DNA from 3 places in the Streptomyces sp. NPDC029151 genome. Region 2 is predicted to be linked to each of the others. Evidence: riboswitches for the same ligand, from Rfam matches in the RefSeq annotation. Region 2 holds a riboswitch; each other region holds the start of a gene.

Region 1 (6,021 bases), on a different contig from region 2:
CGACGTGGCTGATCCCGGAGTAGAAGAACACCAGGTCCCCGGGCTGGAGTTCCGAGCGGGAGACCCGCCGGCCGGCGTTGATCTGGGCGTAGCTGGTGCGGGGCAGGGAGATGCCGGCGGAGCGGTAGGCGGCCTGGACCAGGCCGGAGCAGTCGAAGGCGTTCGGGCCGGTCGCGCCCCATACGTAGGGGCTGCCGAGCTTGCCGTAGGCGTAGGCGACGGCCGCCGCAGCGCGTGCCGTGGGGGCCGGTGCGGACCCGGCCCGCTCCAGCGGCTCCCTGGGGTCCGTGGCCGACCGGGAGGCGTGCGCCCCGCCCGTGCCGCCGGCACCGGTGACCTCCGTCCGCTGCCGCGGAGTCAGCCGCGCCAGCAGCCGCCGGGCCTCGTCCAGTTTGCCGGTGACGGTCTTCTTCTGCCGGTTCAGCTCCGCCTGCCGGGACCGCAGCGACCTCAGTTCGATGCGCGCGGCACCGCGCAACCGCTCGATCTCCCGCAGCTGCCGGCGCACCCGTGAGACCGCGGCGGCCTGCCGGTCACCGGCCCGCTCGGCGAACGCGGCGCCGTCCAGGTACCGGTCCGGGTCACTGGAGAGGGCGAGTTGCCAGGCCGGGTCGATGCCGCCGTCCCGGTACTGCGCCGCCGCGAACGAACCCAGCACCTCCCTGGCCGAGTCGAGCTTCGTCCGCTCGCGGGCCGTCTCGTCCTGGAGCGTGGTCAGCCGCCGCTGGGCCGCGTCCGCCTTCTCCTTCGTCCCGTTGTACTTCTCCGTGGCGGCCTCGGCCTCCCGGTACAGCGTGTCCACCTTGGCCTTCACCTGCGCCGGCGTCGGCTGCGGCTCGGCGTGCCCCGTCCCGTCGAAGGCCGTCGCGGCGGCCGCGCCCGCCAGGGCGAGCGTGGCGGCCGTCCGGGCCGTATGACCGCTGAGCGGGCGCTGCGGGGGCTTGCGGTGGGATGCCACCTGGACCGTCACGTCCTTCCGTACGTCTCCTGCGACCGAGCGGTCGGTACGCTCCGCGGCGGCCCGCACAGGGGGAGCGGGCCGCCGCGGGGCCTTTCTCGGCGGTGGTGGCCGACTGCCGCCGCCGGTCCGGCGGCGGTGGGGAGAGCCGGTCACCTGGGGGAGGACGGTAGGCCGGAGAGTGACGGCTTGGTAACGGACTGTACGGAACTGGTGCGGACGGACCGTGAAGTGACCGGATGTGTCCGCGTCCGCGGGCGGCAGTCGTCGCCTTTACAGAGCGTGGTGACCGAAGGGCGGAAAGTGGGACTGCCGTGGGTCGTGGGGTGCTATGGGGCGGATATATGCAATATTCCGGCCCGATGGAGGAGGGCCGGTGGCTCACGGTTAGGCTCCGGCCCCATGGACGCACTCATCCATCTCTTCGTCGGCCTGCACATCATCGGTATCGCCGCGCTGCTCGGCGGTTTCCTCACCCAGGTGAAGGCGATGGGCCAGGGCGCGGCCCGGTTCGTGCCCGGGATGCTGCACGGCGCACTGACCATGCTGGTCACCGGCGTGGCCCTCGTCGGACTCGACCAGGCCGACGACCACCACGTCAACAACATCAAGATCGGCGTGAAGCTGGCGCTGCTGATCGTGATCCTCGGCCTGGTCTACGTGAAGCGCGACGAGGAACGGATCGACAAGGGCCTCTTCGGGCTGGTCGGCCTGCTCACCACGGCCAACGTCTTCATCGCCGTCCTCTGGGCCTGATCCCCGGCGCGCCCCCGTCTCAGCCCGGCCGCACCACGCTGTGGACGGCCGGCTCGCCGGTGCCCGACACCGGCTCCTCGCGGACGTACGCGCCCGGCCTGGGTGCGTGGATCATCATGCCGTCGCCCGTGCAGAGCCCGACATGGCGGGCGTCGTCGTGGAAGAAGACGAGGTCACCGGGGCGGGCGTCGGCCGGCGCGACCGGTGTCCCGGCGCCGGCCTGCTCGCGGACGGTGCGCGGCAGCGTGACGCCGGCCGACTTCCAGGCGGCCTGGGTGAGGCCCGAGCAGTCGTAGGAGTCCGGACCCGCCGCACCCCACACGCACGGCTTGCCGAGCTGGGCGCGGGCGAACGCGATGGCCTTCCTGGCCTTGGTCGCGTACGTCCCCGAGGGCGCGGCGGTGGCCTGGACGATGCGCTCGGACAGCAGCACGCGCGCGTGAGCGAGTTTCCTCTGCACGGCGGCCTTGGCCGCCTTGGGGCCGGAGTCGGTGTCCTGCGCGGTGGCGGGAGCGGAGGCCGCCGTCGCGGTGTGGGGGACGTGAGCGGCTTCGGCGGCCCGGGCGACGGTCCGGGCGGGCCGAGTGGGCGGGGCGGCCGGTACGGCGTCGGGGGAGGCGGTGAGGGCGCCGGCTCCCACGGGCGCGAGGGGGGCCGTGTCCGGCACGGGCGGGGCGGCGGGCGTGGCGCGGACGGGCGGCGTGAGAGCCGTACCCCCGGTGCGCGTGGTTCCGCCGGCGAGCGCGGTCCCCGCGGGCGTGGCCCCTCCCGCCGTGGCGCGGCCGTCCTCGTCCCGGCCCGTGCCCCGCTGGGCCGGGATCATGCCGCGCAGGCTGGGAATGGCGCGGTGCTGGGCGCGCCGGGCTACCTCGTCCCGGAGCCGCTGAAGACTGTCAGCGCCCCCAGGGCGGGGAACATCGGCCCCGGCCGCCCCGACGCCCTCCGCGGTCCGGTCGCCCCGCGCACCCCGCCCGGCCCGGCGCTCGGCCCGCTCGGTCCCGCGCCCTGCCGACTCGGCCTGCTCGGTCCACCCGGTCCCGCGCTCGGTCCGTTCGGCACGTCCCTTCCCCCGCTCACCCGGTCCGGTCCCGCGCTCCGCGCGTGCGGCCCCCCGGTCCGACCGTCCGCCCCACTCCCGGCCCGCGGCGGACGCCTCGGCCGCCGACTCCGCTCTGCGGTAGAGGTCCTCGATCTTGCGCTCGACCTCCTCCGGGCTCGGCCTGCCGTCACCGGCCGCCGGCGCGGCTTCGGCGGTCTGGGGCAGGACGGCCACGGAGGCGAGGGCGGCGGTGGCGAGGGCGGGGCCCGCGAGGGCGGGGGTGCGGATGCCCGCTCCCGGGGTTCCGCCGGGGCGCGGCTTGCGGTGCGACGCCAAGGGAGGCGACTCCTTCCCGTGCTGCCGCCTACCGGGTTAGCTGTCGGGTTCGGGCGGGATGCTCGGAAGGGTTGCCCTACGGCGTCGTCCCGGTGGGAGTCGGCCGATTCACCCCAGGATCGGTGGGTCCCCGGCTCCGGGCACCGTGCGGGGCGCGCCGGACTCGGCGGAGGCCGCGCGGCCCGGCGAGGTTCGCCGGAGAGGGGTCGTGCGGCCTGACGGCAACCTAGCCAACTCGTGTGTCTTCTGTGAAGGTTGGTGCGAGGTATGTCCGATACATTTCCGTGACCTTGGGGCGGTTTCATGTGTCCGTGACCGGGCGCTTCCCGTGCGTGAGCAGGGGAAAGGCGTCGCAGGGGCGAAGACGGACGCTTCGGCGAAGGCGGCGGGTTCCGGGGACGGCGACCGGTTGTCGGTGGGGCGCCCTAGACTCGGAGAGCGATGAGCAGCCTCTTTGACGACAGCTTCCTGGCGGACCTCCAGGCCCCTCGCGGGCGCGAGGAGGAGCCCCCGCCGCCGCCCGAGGACGATCACACTCCGGAGCAGGTTCCGGACGATCTGTTCGGTGGGAAGTTCGACGTGCCACCGGACCGGGACGCGTACTACCGCGACGGAGCCCCCCGCCCCGTGCTCGACCCGGCGGCACTCCTGGAGGGGCTCAACGAGAACCAGCGCGCCGCGGTCGTGCACGCCGGCTCCCCGCTGCTCATCGTCGCCGGCGCCGGCTCCGGCAAGACCCGGGTGCTGACCCACCGCATCGCGTACCTGCTCGCGGAGCGGAACGCCCATCCGGGCCAGATCCTCGCGATCACCTTCACCAACAAGGCCGCGGGCGAGATGAAGGAGCGTGTCGAGCAGCTCGTCGGCCCGCGCGCGAACGCGATGTGGGTGATGACCTTCCACAGCGCGTGCGTGCGCATCCTGCGCCGGGAGAGCAAGAAGCTCGGCTTCACCTCGTCCTTCTCGATCTACGACGCCGCCGACAGCAAGCGCCTGATGGCCCTGGTCTGCCGCGACCTGGACCTCGACCCCAAGCGCTTCCCGCCCAAGTCGTTCAGCGCCAAGATCAGCAACCTGAAGAACGAGCTGATCGACGAGGAGGACTTCGCCGCCCAGGCCACGGACGGCTTCGAGAAGACCCTCGCCCAGGCCTACGCCATGTACCAGTCGCGGCTGCGCGAGGCGAACGCGCTGGACTTCGACGACCTGATCATGACGACGGTCAACCTGCTGCGCGCCTTCCCGGACGTCGCCGAGCACTACCGCCGCCGCTTCCGGCACGTCCTGGTGGACGAGTACCAGGACACCAACCACGCCCAGTACGCGCTCGTGCGTGAGCTCGTCGGCACCGGCGAGCGCGCCGCGGAGGACGCCGACACCCCGCCCGGCGAGTACGACGTTCTGCCCGCCGAACTCTGCGTCGTGGGTGACGCGGACCAGTCGATCTACGCCTTCCGGGGCGCGACGATCCGCAACATCCTCCAGTTCGAGGAGGACTACCCGGACGCGACGACGATCCTGCTGGAGCAGAACTACCGCTCCACGCAGACCATCCTGTCCGCCGCCAACGCGGTCATCGAGCGCAACGAGTCCCGCCGCCCGAAGAACCTGTGGACCAACGCCGGCCAGGGCGCCCGGATCACCGGGTACGTCGCCGACACCGAGCACGACGAGGCCCAGTTCGTCGCCGAGGAGATAGACCGGCTGGTCGACGCGGGCGACGCGCGCGCGGGAGACGTCGCCGTCTTCTACCGCACCAACGCCCAGTCCCGTGTCTTCGAAGAGGTCTTCATCCGCGTCGGCCTGCCCTACAAGGTCGTCGGCGGGGTCCGCTTCTACGAGCGCAAGGAGGTCCGGGACGTCCTGGCCTACCTGCGCGTCCTCGCCAACCCGGAGGACTCGGTGCCGCTGCGCCGCATCCTCAACGTGCCCAAGCGGGGCATCGGCGAGCGCGCGGAGGCGATGATCGACGCCCTCTCCCAGCGCGAGAAGATCAGCTTCCCGCAGGCCCTGAAGCGGGTGGACGAGGCGTACGGCATGGCCGCGCGCTCCACCAACGCGGTGAAGCGGTTCAACACCCTGATGGAGGACCTGCGCACCATCGTGGAGTCCGGCGCGGGTCCGGCGACCGTCCTGGAGGCGGTCCTCGAACGCACCGGCTACCTGGCCGAGCTGCAGGCCTCCACCGACCCGCAGGACGAGACCCGCATCGAGAACCTCCAGGAACTCGCCGCCGTGGCCCTGGAGTTCGAGCAGGAGCGCGGTGAGGACGAGCAGAGCACGCTCGCCGACTTCCTGGAGCAGGTCGCGCTGGTCGCCGACTCCGACCAGATCCCCGACGAGGAGGACGGCGACGGCGTCATCACCCTGATGACCCTGCACACCGCGAAGGGCCTGGAGTTCCCGGTCGTGTTCCTGACCGGCATGGAGGACGGCGTCTTCCCGCACATGCGCGCCCTCGGCCAGACCAAGGAGCTGGAGGAGGAGCGGCGCCTGGCGTACGTCGGCATCACGCGTGCGCGGGAGCGGCTGTACCTCACGCGGTCGGCGATGCGCAGCGCCTGGGGCCAGCCGTCGTACAACCCGCCCTCCCGTTTCCTGGAGGAGATCCCGCCCACCCATGTGGAGTGGAAGCGGACGGGGGCGGCGGCGCCGGTGTCGTCCGGGCCGGCGTCCGGGATCGCGGCCTCGCTGTCCTCGACGCGGTCGCGTTCCTCGGCGTCCGGCGCGTCCGGGTTCGCCACGCGGCGCACGGCGGAGAAGCCGGTGGTCGGGCTGGCCGTCGGCGACCGGGTCACCCACGACCAGTTCGGGCTCGGCACGGTCGTCGCGGTGAAGGGCACGGGCGCCAACGCGGAGGCGACGATCGACTTCGGCGACGCCAAGCCGAAGCGGCTGCTGCTGCGGTACGCGCCGGTGGAGAAGCTGTAGC
Region 2 (6,021 bases):
CCCGGAGGCGGCCCTGCGGGCGGCGGCGCGGGCGTACCGGGACGCGATACGGGCCGCTGAGGGGCTGTCAGGTTAGTACCGCTGCTCCGGCGGGCGGGTGCGAGGCGTGGGAGCCGGCGCGACAGCCGAGTCGCGGGAGCCGAGACGTGCGCTGCCGGCCGCGGTCCGCCGCTCACCGGCCGCGGCGCAGCGGGTCGGGGAGATGCTGGAGCGGGCGGCCGTGGCCCGTGCGCGGAGGCCTGGACGCGGTGGGGCCGCCCGGCCGGATACCGTCGAGGAGTGACCGAGCAGCACAGCCCCGACCAGTCCGCGCCCGCCCTCTTCACCTGGGAGTTCGCGGCCGACCCCTACCCGGCGTACGCCTGGCTGCGCGAGCACGCCCCCGTGCACCGGACGCGGTTGCCGAGCGGGGTCGAGGCCTGGCTGGTCACCCGGTACGCCGATGCCCGGCAGGCCCTGGCCGACCAGCGGCTGAGCAAGAACCCGGCGCATCACGACGAGCCCGCGCACGCCAAGGGCAAGACGGGCATCCCGGGCGAGCGCAAGGCCGAGCTGATGACACACCTGCTGAACATCGACCCGCCGGACCACACCCGGCTCAGGAAGCTCGTCAGCAAGGCGTTCACCCCGCGCCGGGTCGCCGAGTTCGCCCCCCGGGTGCAGGAACTGACCGACCACCTCATCGACCGGTTCGCCAAGACGGGGTCCGCCGACCTCATCCACGACTTCGCCTTCCCGCTGCCCATCTACGCCATCTGCGACCTGCTCGGCGTCCCGCGCGAGGACCAGGACGACTTCCGGGACTGGGCGGGCATGATGATCCGGCACGGCGGAGGCCCCCGGGGCGGGGTCGCCCGGTCGGTGAAGAAGATGCGCGGCTACCTCGCCGAGCTGATCCACCGGAAGCGGGAGGCGCTGCCCGCCGCGCCCACGCCCGGCGAGGACCTGATCTCCGGCCTCATCCGCGCCTCCGACCACGGCGAGCACCTCACCGAGAACGAGGCCGCCGCCATGGCCTTCATCCTGCTGTTCGCCGGCTTCGAGACGACCGTCAACCTCATCGGCAACGGAACCTACGCCCTGCTCACCCACCCCGACCAGCGCGCGCGGCTCCAGACCTCCCTGGCCCGCGGCGAACGGGACCTGCTGGAGACGGGAGTCGAGGAACTCCTGCGCTTCGACGGCCCGGTGGAGCTGGCCACCTGGCGGTTCGCCACCGAGCCGCTCACCATCGGCGGGCAGGACATCGCGCCGGGCGACCCGGTGCTCGTCGTCCTCGCCGCCGCCGACCGGGACCCGGAGCGGTTCGCCGAGCCGGACGTGCTGGACCTCGGCCGCCGTGACAACCAGCACCTCGGTTACGGCCACGGCATCCACTACTGCCTGGGCGCGCCGCTCGCCCGCCTGGAGGGCCAGACCGCGCTCGCCACCCTGCTCACCCGCCTGCCGGACCTGCGCCTCGCCGCCGATCCGGCCGAGCTGCGCTGGCGCGGCGGACTCATCATGCGCGGCCTGCGCACCCTGCCCGTCGAGTTCACGCCCACGGCCTGACCACAGGCCCTCCAGAGGAAAAGAACGACGTTCAACTCTGTGATCTTCACGTGATCTGCGCGGCATGAACTTGTGACAAGTGATCGTCTGCCTATACGTTCACCCATCAGCGCGGCGACCCGCTCCGTCCGCCGCGTCGGCCCTGCTGTCGCTCGAAAGGCTTCTGCATGCTCTCCGGGAACGGTCGACACCGTCGCCCCCGCCAGGCCCCTGCCCTCCTCGTCGCGGCCGGAGTGACCGGCTCCGCCATCGCCATCCCGCTCCTCGGCGCGGCGAGCGCCAGCGCGGCCGACGGCGGCACGTGGGACAAGGTGGCCGAGTGCGAGAGCGGCGGCTCCTGGAGCGCCGACCCCGGCAACGGCTACTACGGCGGCCTCCAGATCTCCCAGGAGGACTGGAACGCGTACGGCGGCGGCCAGTACGCGGCCAGCCCCGACCAGGCCAGCCGCAACCAGCAGATCGCCGTCGCCGAGAAGATCCTCGCCGACAAGGGCACCGCCCCGTGGGCCACCTGCGCCCTGCTGTCCGGCCTGACGACCGACTCGGGTTCCGTGGACGTCGACACGGGTGTCGGCGGCTCCGGCGACAAGAGCGGTTCGGGCGGGACGTCCGGATCGACCGAGAAGTCCGACACCTCCGGAACTTCCGGCACTTCGGGGTCCTCCGACGGCTCCGGTGCGTCCGGTTCGCCGGATTCGCCGTCCTCCACCGGTGCCGGCCCCGACGCCAACTCCGGCTCCGGCGCCGGATCGTCCACGGATCCGGCGACCACGCCGACCGGCAAGCCGGGCAAGCACGCCGGTGCGGACGCCGACTCCGCGGGGACCAACACCCCCAAGTCCGACAAGTCCGCCTCGCCGGGCGCCGGTGGCTCCAGCGCGCCCGGTGACGGCTCCGCCCCCGCCACCCCGGAGGCGGGCGTCGAGAACGACCCGCAGCGGGCCGCCGGTTCCTGGAGCCTGGTCGACACCGGGGCGCTCGGCGGCGGACGTCACCGCGGGGCGAGTGCGGACGAAAGCGTGACAAACGGTCAGGACGACACCGTGTCGGGCCGGCACGCGTCCCGCGGGACGGACACGTACACCGTCCGCCAGGGCGACTCCCTCGTCTCCATCGCCGACTCCCTCGACGTCGACGGCGGGTGGCGCGCGCTCTACGCGGACAACAAGAAGGCCATCGGGTCCGACCCGGATCACATCGCCGCCGGTCAGACGCTGGACGTCGCGGGTGAAACGGACGCGAACTAGGCGGAGTTGACGCCCCATTTGACGCCGTAATGTCCGGTTTGGCGAAAGTGTGGGATGAGTCTCAGAAGCCCTGATCGTCTTTGAAATTCCGCGCGGCGCGTGTCTACGGTCGAGGCCGCTCGTCACCACGAGCCCCGGCGGTCGCAACGCCGAATCCTGCCAGCGGCCCACCCGGGAACAGTCGTCGCGTCAAGCGCCGTAGGCAGGAGCGGGGGACCCAAGGTAGGCGCCGGGACCAGCAGTTGAGGCTGGGACCGGCTGGGGGTGAAGCCGCGACTTCCGCGCAAGCGGGAGCGCGGCCGGGCAACTCAACCGGCCCGAACCCGACAGCTCACCTCGCAGGCGTCGGTGAGGGGATCGATCCATGCTGTTTACCGGCAAGGGCAAGCACCGTCGTCCGTCCAAGGCCACCCGGGCCATCGCGCTCGCCGGTGTCACCGGCGCGGCCGTCGCCGCCCCGCTGATGGCGGCCGGCAACGCCTCCGCCGCCACCACCGCCGAGTGGGACAAGGTCGCCCAGTGCGAGTCCGGCGGCAACTGGTCCATCAACACCGGCAACGGGTACTACGGCGGTCTGCAGTTCTCCGCCTCCACCTGGTCCGCGTACGGCGGCACGCAGTACGCCGCCACCGCCGACCAGGCCTCCAAGTCGCAGCAGATCTCGGTCGCCGAGAAGGTGCTGGCCGCGCAGGGCAAGGGCGCCTGGCCGGTATGCGGCACGGGCCTGTCCGGTACCCCGTACAACGGCTCCGCCCCGAGCGCCCCCTCGACCTCGGGCGGCACCGGCGGCTCGGGCAGCGGCACCGGCTCCGCCGCCACCCGCTCCACCGACCAGCAGTCCACCACCCGCTCCACCACCCGGACCGCCCCGTCGACGGAGAAGACCGTCACCACCCCGACCGGCAAGAAGGTCAAGAAGGGCGACGGCGAGTACAAGGTCGTCACGGGTGACACCCTCGGTGCCATCGCCGCGAAGAACGGCGTCAAGGGCGGCTGGCAGAAGCTGTTCGAGCTGAACAAGGACATCGTCCAGGACGCCAACCTCATCTACCCGGGCCAGCAGCTGCACCTGAAGTAAGAGGAGCGGCCGGCGGACCCCCGCGGCCCTCCCCGGGCGGGTCCCCCGGGCCCGCCCGGCCCCCTGAGACCCCGTGCGGGCCACCCCCCGTCCCCACGGGCCCCCCGCCCCGGTGCGTGTTCCCCCGTACGCACCGGGGCGGGTTTTTTTCTGCCCGGGAGCACCGAGCTCCCCGAAGCCCTTTGTTTGGCGCAGAAACAAAAGGTACGGTCGGCATGTCCACGGGACGGTCGGTCGGTGGCCGACGCCCCCGGGACGGTTAGGCTCTAGTCGCAAGGCACAGCCGTAAGGCACCCAGCCCGCACTTCCAGCGTCACATCCAAGAAGGAGATGCTCGTGCCGTCCATCGACGTCGTCGTAGCCCGGGAAATCCTGGACTCCCGAGGCAACCCCACGGTCGAGGTCGAGGTCGGCCTCGACGACGGCAGCACGGGTCGTGCCGCCGTCCCGTCCGGCGCCTCGACCGGCGCCTTCGAGGCCATCGAGCTGCGCGACGGTGACCCCAACCGCTACCAGGGCAAGGGCGTCGAGAAGGCCGTCCTCGCCGTGATCGAGCAGATCGGCCCGGAGCTGGTCGGCTACGACGCCACCGAGCAGCGCCTGATCGACCAGGCCATGTTCGACCTGGACGCCACCGACAACAAGGGCTCCCTCGGCGCCAACGCCATCCTCGGCGTCTCGCTCGCCGTCGCCCACGCCGCCTCCGAGGCCAGCGACCTGCCCCTCTTCCGCTACCTGGGCGGCCCGAACGCGCACCTGCTGCCGGTGCCGATGATGAACATCCTGAACGGCGGCTCGCACGCCGACTCCAACGTGGACATCCAGGAGTTCATGATCGCCCCGATCGGCGCGGAGTCCTTCTCCGAGGCCCTGCGCTGGGGCACCGAGGTCTACCACACGCTGAAGAAGGTCCTGAAGAACAAGGGCCTGTCCACCGGCCTCGGCGACGAGGGCGGCTTCGCCCCGAACCTCGGCTCCAACCGCGAGGCGCTCGACCTCATCCTGGAGGCGATCAAGGAGGCCGGCTACGCCCCCGGCGAGCAGATCGCGCTCGCCCTCGACGTCGCCGCGTCCGAGTTCTACAAGGACGGCTCCTACCTCTTCGAGGGCAAGGAGCGCACGGCCGCCGAGATGACCGAGTACTACGCCGAGCTGGTCGAGGCGTACCCCCTGGTCTCCATCGAGGACCCGCTGTTCGAGGACGACTGGGAGGGCTGGAAGACCATCACCGACAAGCTCGGTGACAAGGTCCAGCTCGTCGGTGACGACCTGTTCGTCACCAACCCCGAGCGCCTGGCCCGCGGCATCGAGGAGGGCGCCGCCAACGCCCTGCTGGTCAAGGTCAACCAGATCGGCTCGCTGACCGAGACGCTGGACGCCGTCGAGCTGGCCCAGCGCAACGGCTTCAAGTGCATGATGTCCCACCGCTCCGGCGAGACCGAGGACGTCACCATCGCCGACCTGGCCGTCGCCACCAACTGCGGCCAGATCAAGACCGGCGCCCCGGCCCGCTCCGAGCGCGTCGCCAAGTACAACCAGCTGCTGCGCATCGAGGAGATCCTCGACGACGCCGCGGTCTACGCCGGCCGCAGCGCGTTCCCGCGCTTCCGCGGCGCGGTCTCCAAGGGCTGAGCCAACCTGGCGTAAGGCCTAGCCAGTCGTACGTACGTCCCCGCACCCGGTCCCGTACCGTGTCCGGGGACGTACGCGCGTGTGTGAACGGGAGGCGGGGAAGATGGCAGTGAAGGACCGTGACCGGTTCTCCACCGCGACCAGGCTGCGGCTGCTCGGCGAGCAGACGGCCGCCCGGGTCTACCGCTCCCAGACGAAGCGGCAGGCCCGCCGCTCCCGGCTCACCGGCCGCGCGGCCCTGCTCGCGCTGGTGCTCTGCTCCCTGATCGTCGCCCTCGCCTACCCGATGCGGCAGTACGTCTCCCAGCGCGCGGAGATCGCCGACCTCCGGCGGCAGCGGGAGCAGGCGCGCGAGCGCGTCGAGCAGCTGCGCGACCTGAAGGCGCGCTGGCAGGACGACGCCTACGCCGAGCAGCAGATCCGCCGCCGGCTGCACTACGTGAGGCCCGGCGAGACCGGGTACGTGGTCATCGACCCGGGCGCGGCCAAGCAGTCCCGCGCCGACCTCGGGGC
Region 3 (6,021 bases), on a different contig from region 2:
TGCTGACCTTCACGGTGCCGGACAGCTGCTGCACGTCCGACTTGGCGATCTTCTCGATGAGCTGCTGTGCGCTGATCTTCGGCAGGTCGGGGTCACCGGAGTCGGCGAGCGCCGGGACCAGCCCGATCGTGACCGCCGCCACCCCCACCACGGCCACCGGAACGGCGTACCGGGCGGCCTTGCGCCGGCCGGAGCGCGACGCCTCGTCCTGCGCGGCGCCCACTGCGTCGTCGGATTCGTACGGTGCCATGTGTGCCTTACCTCCGTCGTCGGCGGCGGCTGCCCTCACGCTGGTCCGCTGGTTCACTGGTCCACCCTGAGCCGCCATTCTCACCCGAATCGGTGAGGAGTGGTGATTTCCGTGGTGTCCATCTGACCAAATCGGCCGTGAGGAGGCGTCAGCCCACGGAGGCAACTCCGGGTCCACCTGCGGTATGACACACGGCGCCGAACTCTCCACCCGACCCGTAGGGGTCGCGCGGGACACCGGCGCCCGTAGGCGTGGCCGGGCCGGTGAGGCGGCACGGTCGGGCCGGTGAGGCGGCACGGTCGGGCCGGTGGGGCGGCGTGGTCGGGCCGGTGGGCCGGCACGGTCGGCCGGCATGGCCAGCCGACTCGTTCGGCCGACTCGATCAGCCGGCGTGATCGCCGGCGTTGGCTGGCCGACTCGGGTCAGCCGGCGCGGTGCACGACCGCGTCGCACAGCTCCGTCAGGGCCGCCTTGGCGTCGCACTCGGGCAGCGGGGCGAGCGCGGCCCGCGCCTCCTCCGCGTACCGGACGGTGTCCCGGCGTGCCTGCTCCAGCGCGGGGTGCGCGCGCAGCGCGACCAGCGCCTCCGCGTGCCGGGCGTCGTCGCTGAGGTCGGAGTCGAGCAGCTCGCACAGCGCGATGTCCTCGGGCAGGCCCAGCCGGGCGGCCCGCTCGCGCAGTCGGAGCACCGGCAGGGTCGCGATGCCCTCGCGCAGGTCGGTGCCCGGGGTCTTGCCGGACTCGTGGGAGTCGGAGGCGATGTCCAGGACGTCGTCGGCGAGCTGGAAGGCCACCCCGAGCCGTTCCCCGTACTGGGTGAGCACGTCGACGACCCGCTCGCCGGCGCCGGACATCATCGCGCCGAACCGGCACGAGACCGCCACCAGGGAGCCCGTCTTGCCGCCGAGCACGTCCAGGTAGTGCTCGACCGGGTCACGGCCGTCGGAGGGGCCCGCGGTCTCCAGGATCTGACCGGTGACCAGCCGTTCGAACGCCAGCGCCTGCACCCGGACCGCCTCGGGGCCGAGGTCGGCGAGGATCTGGGAGGCACGGGCGAAGAGGAAGTCACCGGTGAGGACGGCGACGGAGTTGCCCCAGCGGGTGTTGGCGCTGTCCACGCCGCGCCGTACGGCCGCCTCGTCCATGACGTCGTCGTGGTACAGCGTGGCCAGGTGGGTCAGTTCCACGACCACGGCCGACGGTACGACGCCCGGCGCGTAGGGGTCGCCGAACTGGGCGGCGAGCATCACGAGGAGTGGCCGGAAACGCTTCCCCCCGGCACGCACGAGGTGCTGCGCGGCCTCCGTGATGAACGGGACCTCGCTCTTGGTGGCTTCGAGCAAGCCTTCCTCGACAGCCGTCAATCCGGCCTGGACATCGGCTTCCAGAGCCTGGTCCCGCACGCTCAGCCCGAACGGCCCGACGACGGTCACGAGGGGTCTCCTGTCTGCTGGTGTCTGCTGGCGATTACACGGTTTGTCGATAGGTCGCTGCCCTCACTCAAGTCAGCGTATCCGGTCCTGTTTCGATCACCGATAGCGCCCACCGGTCCACCCCGGGCGGCATCGGACCACGACCGGCATGGCCTTGATCACATAGTAAGAACGGACATTTATTGACTTAACAGCAATACGGGCACTGTTTCGCAACCTCTCCACACCGCCCTCTCCGCCACCTTAGGGGCGAATCCCCCTATTCCCCCATGCCCGATTTGAAGCGATTTGCCATTTCGTGAATTGGGTCACGCGCCCCGCATGCCCGAGCCGCACCCCACAGCCCCCGCGACCCCTTGCCGCACAAGCGAGTTGAGGCTTGGCAATCGCAAAGGATCAAGCACCCCATACGGCGTCGATCAAGGTCAAATCGCACGTTGTATGAATCCGGTACTTGTTCCCGACATGTGCTCTCGCATACGTTCCGGGCCGTCGGGCGGACGCCGAATCCTGCCGCCGCCCGCATAACCCATCGACGAACTCATTCGTACGGCAGGAGCGGGGGACCCCAGGTAACTCGCCGGGCCGGTCGGCACACGCCGTACCGGTACGGCTCGGGGTGAAGCCGTGCCTCTCCAGGGCGCGGCCGGGCACCTCCTCGCCCGAACCCGACAGCTCACCTCGCAGGCGCCGGAGAGGAACACCCCCATGCCCGCTGCCGTTCAGCACCGCCGCACCCGGAACAGCCGCCTCGTCCGCGCCCTCGCCGCCGCCGGCACCGGCGTCGCCGTCCTCGCCCTGCCGCTCATCGGCGCGACCAGCGCCTCCGCGGCTCCCAGCACCTCCACGACGGCCACCACCCCCGCCGGATACCCCGACAACCTGGACGGCTGGATCCGCGAGTCGCTCGCGATCATGGCCGAGAAGCACATCCCGGGCACCTACAACGGCATCTACCGCAACATCATCCGCGAGTCCTCGGGCAACCCGGCGGCCATCAACCTCTGGGACTCCAACGCCGCCAAGGGCATCCCGTCCAAGGGCCTGCTCCAGGTCATCGACCCCACCTTCAACGCGTACCACGTCGCCGGAACCTCGTTCAACATCTACGACCCGGTCGCGAACATCACCGCCGCCTGCAACTACGCGGCCGCGCGGTACGGGTCGATCGACAACGTCTTCGGCGCGTACTGACCGGCTCCGGCCGGCCGCCGCATCCTTCTCTGCCGATATGCCGGTCGGTCGGCGTCACGGTCGGGCATCGCGGTCGGTCATCGCGGTCGACCGGCCGTCGCCGCCGGCCCGTCGTCACCGTCGGCCGATCGTTACGGCCGGCCCGTCGTCACAGCCGGTCGTCACGGCCGGCCCGTCGTCACCGTCGGCCGGTCGTCACGGCCGGTCGTCACGGCCGGTCGTCACGGCCGGTCGGCCGGGAAGAGTCCTTCGAGGACGACGGCGATCCCGTCGTCCTCGTTCGACAAGGTGACCTCGTCTGCCACCGCCTTCAGTTCGGGGTGGGCGTTGGCCATCGCGACACCGCGCCCGGCCCAGTCGAACATCGGGATGTCGTTGGGCATGTCGCCGAAGGCGAGGGCCCGGTCGGCAGCCACCCCGAGCCGCTCGGCGGCCAGTGCCAGCCCGGTCGCCTTCGTCACCCCCCTCGGCTGCAGCTCCACGGTCCCCGGACCCGACATGGTGACCGTCGCCAGCGAACCCACCGCCGAGCGGGCCACCGCCGCCAGCTCGTCGTCGGACAGGGAGGCGTGCCGCAGCAGCACCTTGCTGATGGGCTCACGCCACAGATCGTCCCGCCGGCCGACGGCTACCGCGGGCAGCGTCGGATGGGGCATCCGGTAGCCGGGCTCGATGAGCGTGAGCCCGTCCACGCCGTCCTGGTCGACCGCCGCGTAGACCTGCCCCACCTCCGCCTCGATCTTGCCGAGCGCGGTCTCGGCCAGCTCCCGGTCCAGCCGGACCGACCACAGCAGACGGTGTGACCCGGCGTCGTAGACCTGCGCCCCCTGTCCGCACACCGCGAGCCCCGTGCAGCCGAGGTCCGCCAGTAACGGCCGCACCCGCGGCGCCGGGCGGCCCGTCACCACCAGGTGCCGGGCGCCGGCCCGCACGACCCGCGCGAGCGCGGCGAGCGACCGGTCGGAGACGGTGTCGTCGCCACGCAGCAACGTTCCGTCCAGGTCAGTGGCGATCAGCGCATATGCCGGGGAGGGTGCCATGATCAGAGAATACGGACACGGTTCCCCGCCGACTCACCTGTCTTTCCCCGCACTTACCCGCCGTACGGCCCCAAAGGGCGTTCGCGGACGCCGGGATGAGCACGTGCCTCCGGCACATGCGCCGGCCGGGACAGGCCGGTGCACCGCGACGGCCGCGCGCGGTGAACACCTCTCCGGAGTGCGTCACTGCCCAAGACATGCGAGTCGGCCGTAACGTGTGGCCCGATCACATGGAACGCCACGCCGTGCATGGCCCGGATGAGAGTGAGGCAGCACCCCATGCCCCCCTTCGACGTCCCCGAGGGCGACCCCTTCGGTCCGCACAACCTTCCCTATGGCGTGTTCTCGCCCTCCGGCAGCACGGAGCGGAGGATCGGCGTCCGGCTCGGGAACCACGTCCTCGACGCGGGCGCCACGGCCGCGGCGCTCGGCTCGCCCCACCAGGCGCTGCTCGCCCGGCCCACCCTCAACCCGCTGCTCGCCGCCGGCCGCTCCACCTGGTCGGACGTACGGCGCGCCGTCACCTCCTGGATCACGGACCCGGCACACCGCGAGACCGTCGAGCCGCTGTTCCACCCCCTGTCCGAGGTGACCCTGCACCTGCCGTTCGAGGTCGCGGACTACGTCGACTTCTACGCCTCGGAGAACCACGCCCGCAACGTCGGCCAGATCTTCCGCCCGGACGCCGAGGACTCCCTCACCCCCAACTGGAAGCACCTGCCGATCGGCTACCACGGCCGCTCCGGCACGGTCGTCGTCTCGGGCACCGACGTCGTACGGCCGTCCGGGCAGCGCAAGGGCCCCGGCGACCCCTCGCCCGTCTTCGGCCCGTCGATCCGGCTGGACATCGAGGCCGAGGTCGGCTTCGTCGTGGGCGTGCCCTCCCGACTGGGCAACCCGGTCGCGCTCGGCGACTTCCGGGAGCACGTGTTCGGGCTGTGCCTGCTGAACGACTGGTCCGCGCGGGACGTCCAGGCCTGGGAGTACGTCCCCCTCGGCCCGTTCCTCGGCAAGTCCTTCGCCACCTCCGTGTCGGCGTGGATCACCCCGCTCGAAGCGCTGGAGCACGCGCGCGTGGCACCCCCGGAGCGCACGCACCCGCTGCTGCCCTACCTGGACGACTCGGCGCCCGGCACCGAGCCCGGCGGCTACGACCTCCGCATCTCCGTCGCGATCAACGGCCATGTGGTCTCCGAGCCCCCGTTCTCCACGATGTACTGGACCGCCGCGCAGCAACTCGCCCACATGACGGTCAACGGTGCCTCGCTGCGCACCGGCGACCTGTACGGCTCGGGCACGGTGAGCGGCCCGGACGAGAACCAGCGCGGCTCCCTGCTGGAGCTGACCTGGAACGGCCGCGATCCCCTCGACCTCCCCGACGGCAAGCGGACGTTCCTGGAGGACGGGGACGTGGTGACCCTGTCGGCCTGGGCTCCCGGCGCGGACGGGCGCCGGGTCGGACTGGGCGAGGTCAGCGGGCGGGTCGTGACGGGCTGACCCGCGGCCGGTGGTGCCGGGCCGGCGCCGGCCCGGCACGGGCACGCGCGCGTGGCGGTACGACAACCGTCCACGCGCGTGTGCCACGGTCCGGCCGTATCGCCGCCGACACCTGACTCGCAGCGCCCGTCTTCGTCATACTGACGGGGACACGCACCGCGCGTGAGCCGCCGTCGCGTGCCGCATGCCCGGCACCACCCACACCCGCACACCTCGCCGACCAGGAACCGGAGCCCCGGCATGACCGTCTGCCTGCTCCTGCTGAGCGTCGTAGCCCTCACGGCCGCCGTACCGGCACCGCGCGCGCTGACCCGTGCCGCGTGGCCCGAGCGGGAACCCGTGGTCGCGCTGTGGGTGTGGCAGTGCCTGGTCGCGACCGTGCTCCTGTGCTGCCTGACCGCGCTGGTGCTGGGCGCGGCGGCCGTCTTCCACACCGTCCGCGACCGCGTGTTCGCCCCCGCGCCGCCCGCGGTCACCGCGGCCTACGACCTGTCCACCGCGCCGCTGTGGGCGGCGGCGCTCACCGTGCTGCTGGCCTGCGGGGCGGCCTGGACGACGGCGATGCTGGCCCGGGAACTCGTCGAGGCCCGCCGCAGCCGGGGCCAGG

The links. A riboswitch is a leader RNA that binds a small molecule or an ion and turns the genes downstream of it on or off. The one in region 2 is predicted to bind cyclic di-AMP.
Region 1: linked by a shared signal. The riboswitch ahead of ACZ4VF_RS18330 (C40 family peptidase) and the one ahead of ACZ4VF_RS22755 (transglycosylase family protein) in region 2 are both predicted to bind cyclic di-AMP.
Region 3: linked by a shared signal. The riboswitch ahead of ACZ4VF_RS19170 (transglycosylase SLT domain-containing protein) and the one ahead of ACZ4VF_RS22755 (transglycosylase family protein) in region 2 are both predicted to bind cyclic di-AMP.

Annotation. Positions count from the first base shown of each region.
Region 1 is NZ_JBVHWQ010000004.1:403,725-409,745, reverse strand. Features, by position in the region: gene ACZ4VF_RS18340 (C40 family peptidase) at 1-958, opposite strand, end outside; gene ACZ4VF_RS18335 (hypothetical protein) at 1,361-1,714, shown strand; gene ACZ4VF_RS18330 (C40 family peptidase) at 1,734-3,089, opposite strand; cyclic di-AMP (ydaO/yuaA leader) riboswitch at 3,100-3,268, opposite strand; gene pcrA (DNA helicase PcrA) at 3,531-6,020, shown strand.
Region 2 is NZ_JBVHWQ010000006.1:95,660-101,680, reverse strand. Features, by position in the region: gene ACZ4VF_RS22770 (nucleoside triphosphate pyrophosphohydrolase) at 1-76, shown strand, start outside; gene ACZ4VF_RS22765 (cytochrome P450 family protein) at 280-1,551, shown strand; gene ACZ4VF_RS22760 (transglycosylase family protein) at 1,719-2,798, shown strand; cyclic di-AMP (ydaO/yuaA leader) riboswitch at 2,983-3,158, shown strand; gene ACZ4VF_RS22755 (transglycosylase family protein) at 3,163-3,876, shown strand; gene eno (phosphopyruvate hydratase) at 4,213-5,508, shown strand; gene ACZ4VF_RS22745 (FtsB family cell division protein) at 5,612-6,021, shown strand, end outside.
Region 3 is NZ_JBVHWQ010000004.1:571,620-577,640, forward strand. Features, by position in the region: gene ACZ4VF_RS19160 (LolA family protein) at 1-250, opposite strand, end outside; gene ACZ4VF_RS19165 (polyprenyl synthetase family protein) at 673-1,683, opposite strand; cyclic di-AMP (ydaO/yuaA leader) riboswitch at 2,207-2,386, shown strand; gene ACZ4VF_RS19170 (transglycosylase SLT domain-containing protein) at 2,392-2,877, shown strand; gene ACZ4VF_RS19175 (HAD family hydrolase) at 3,099-3,917, opposite strand; gene fahA (fumarylacetoacetase) at 4,197-5,414, shown strand; gene ACZ4VF_RS19185 (M56 family metallopeptidase) at 5,655-6,021, shown strand, end outside.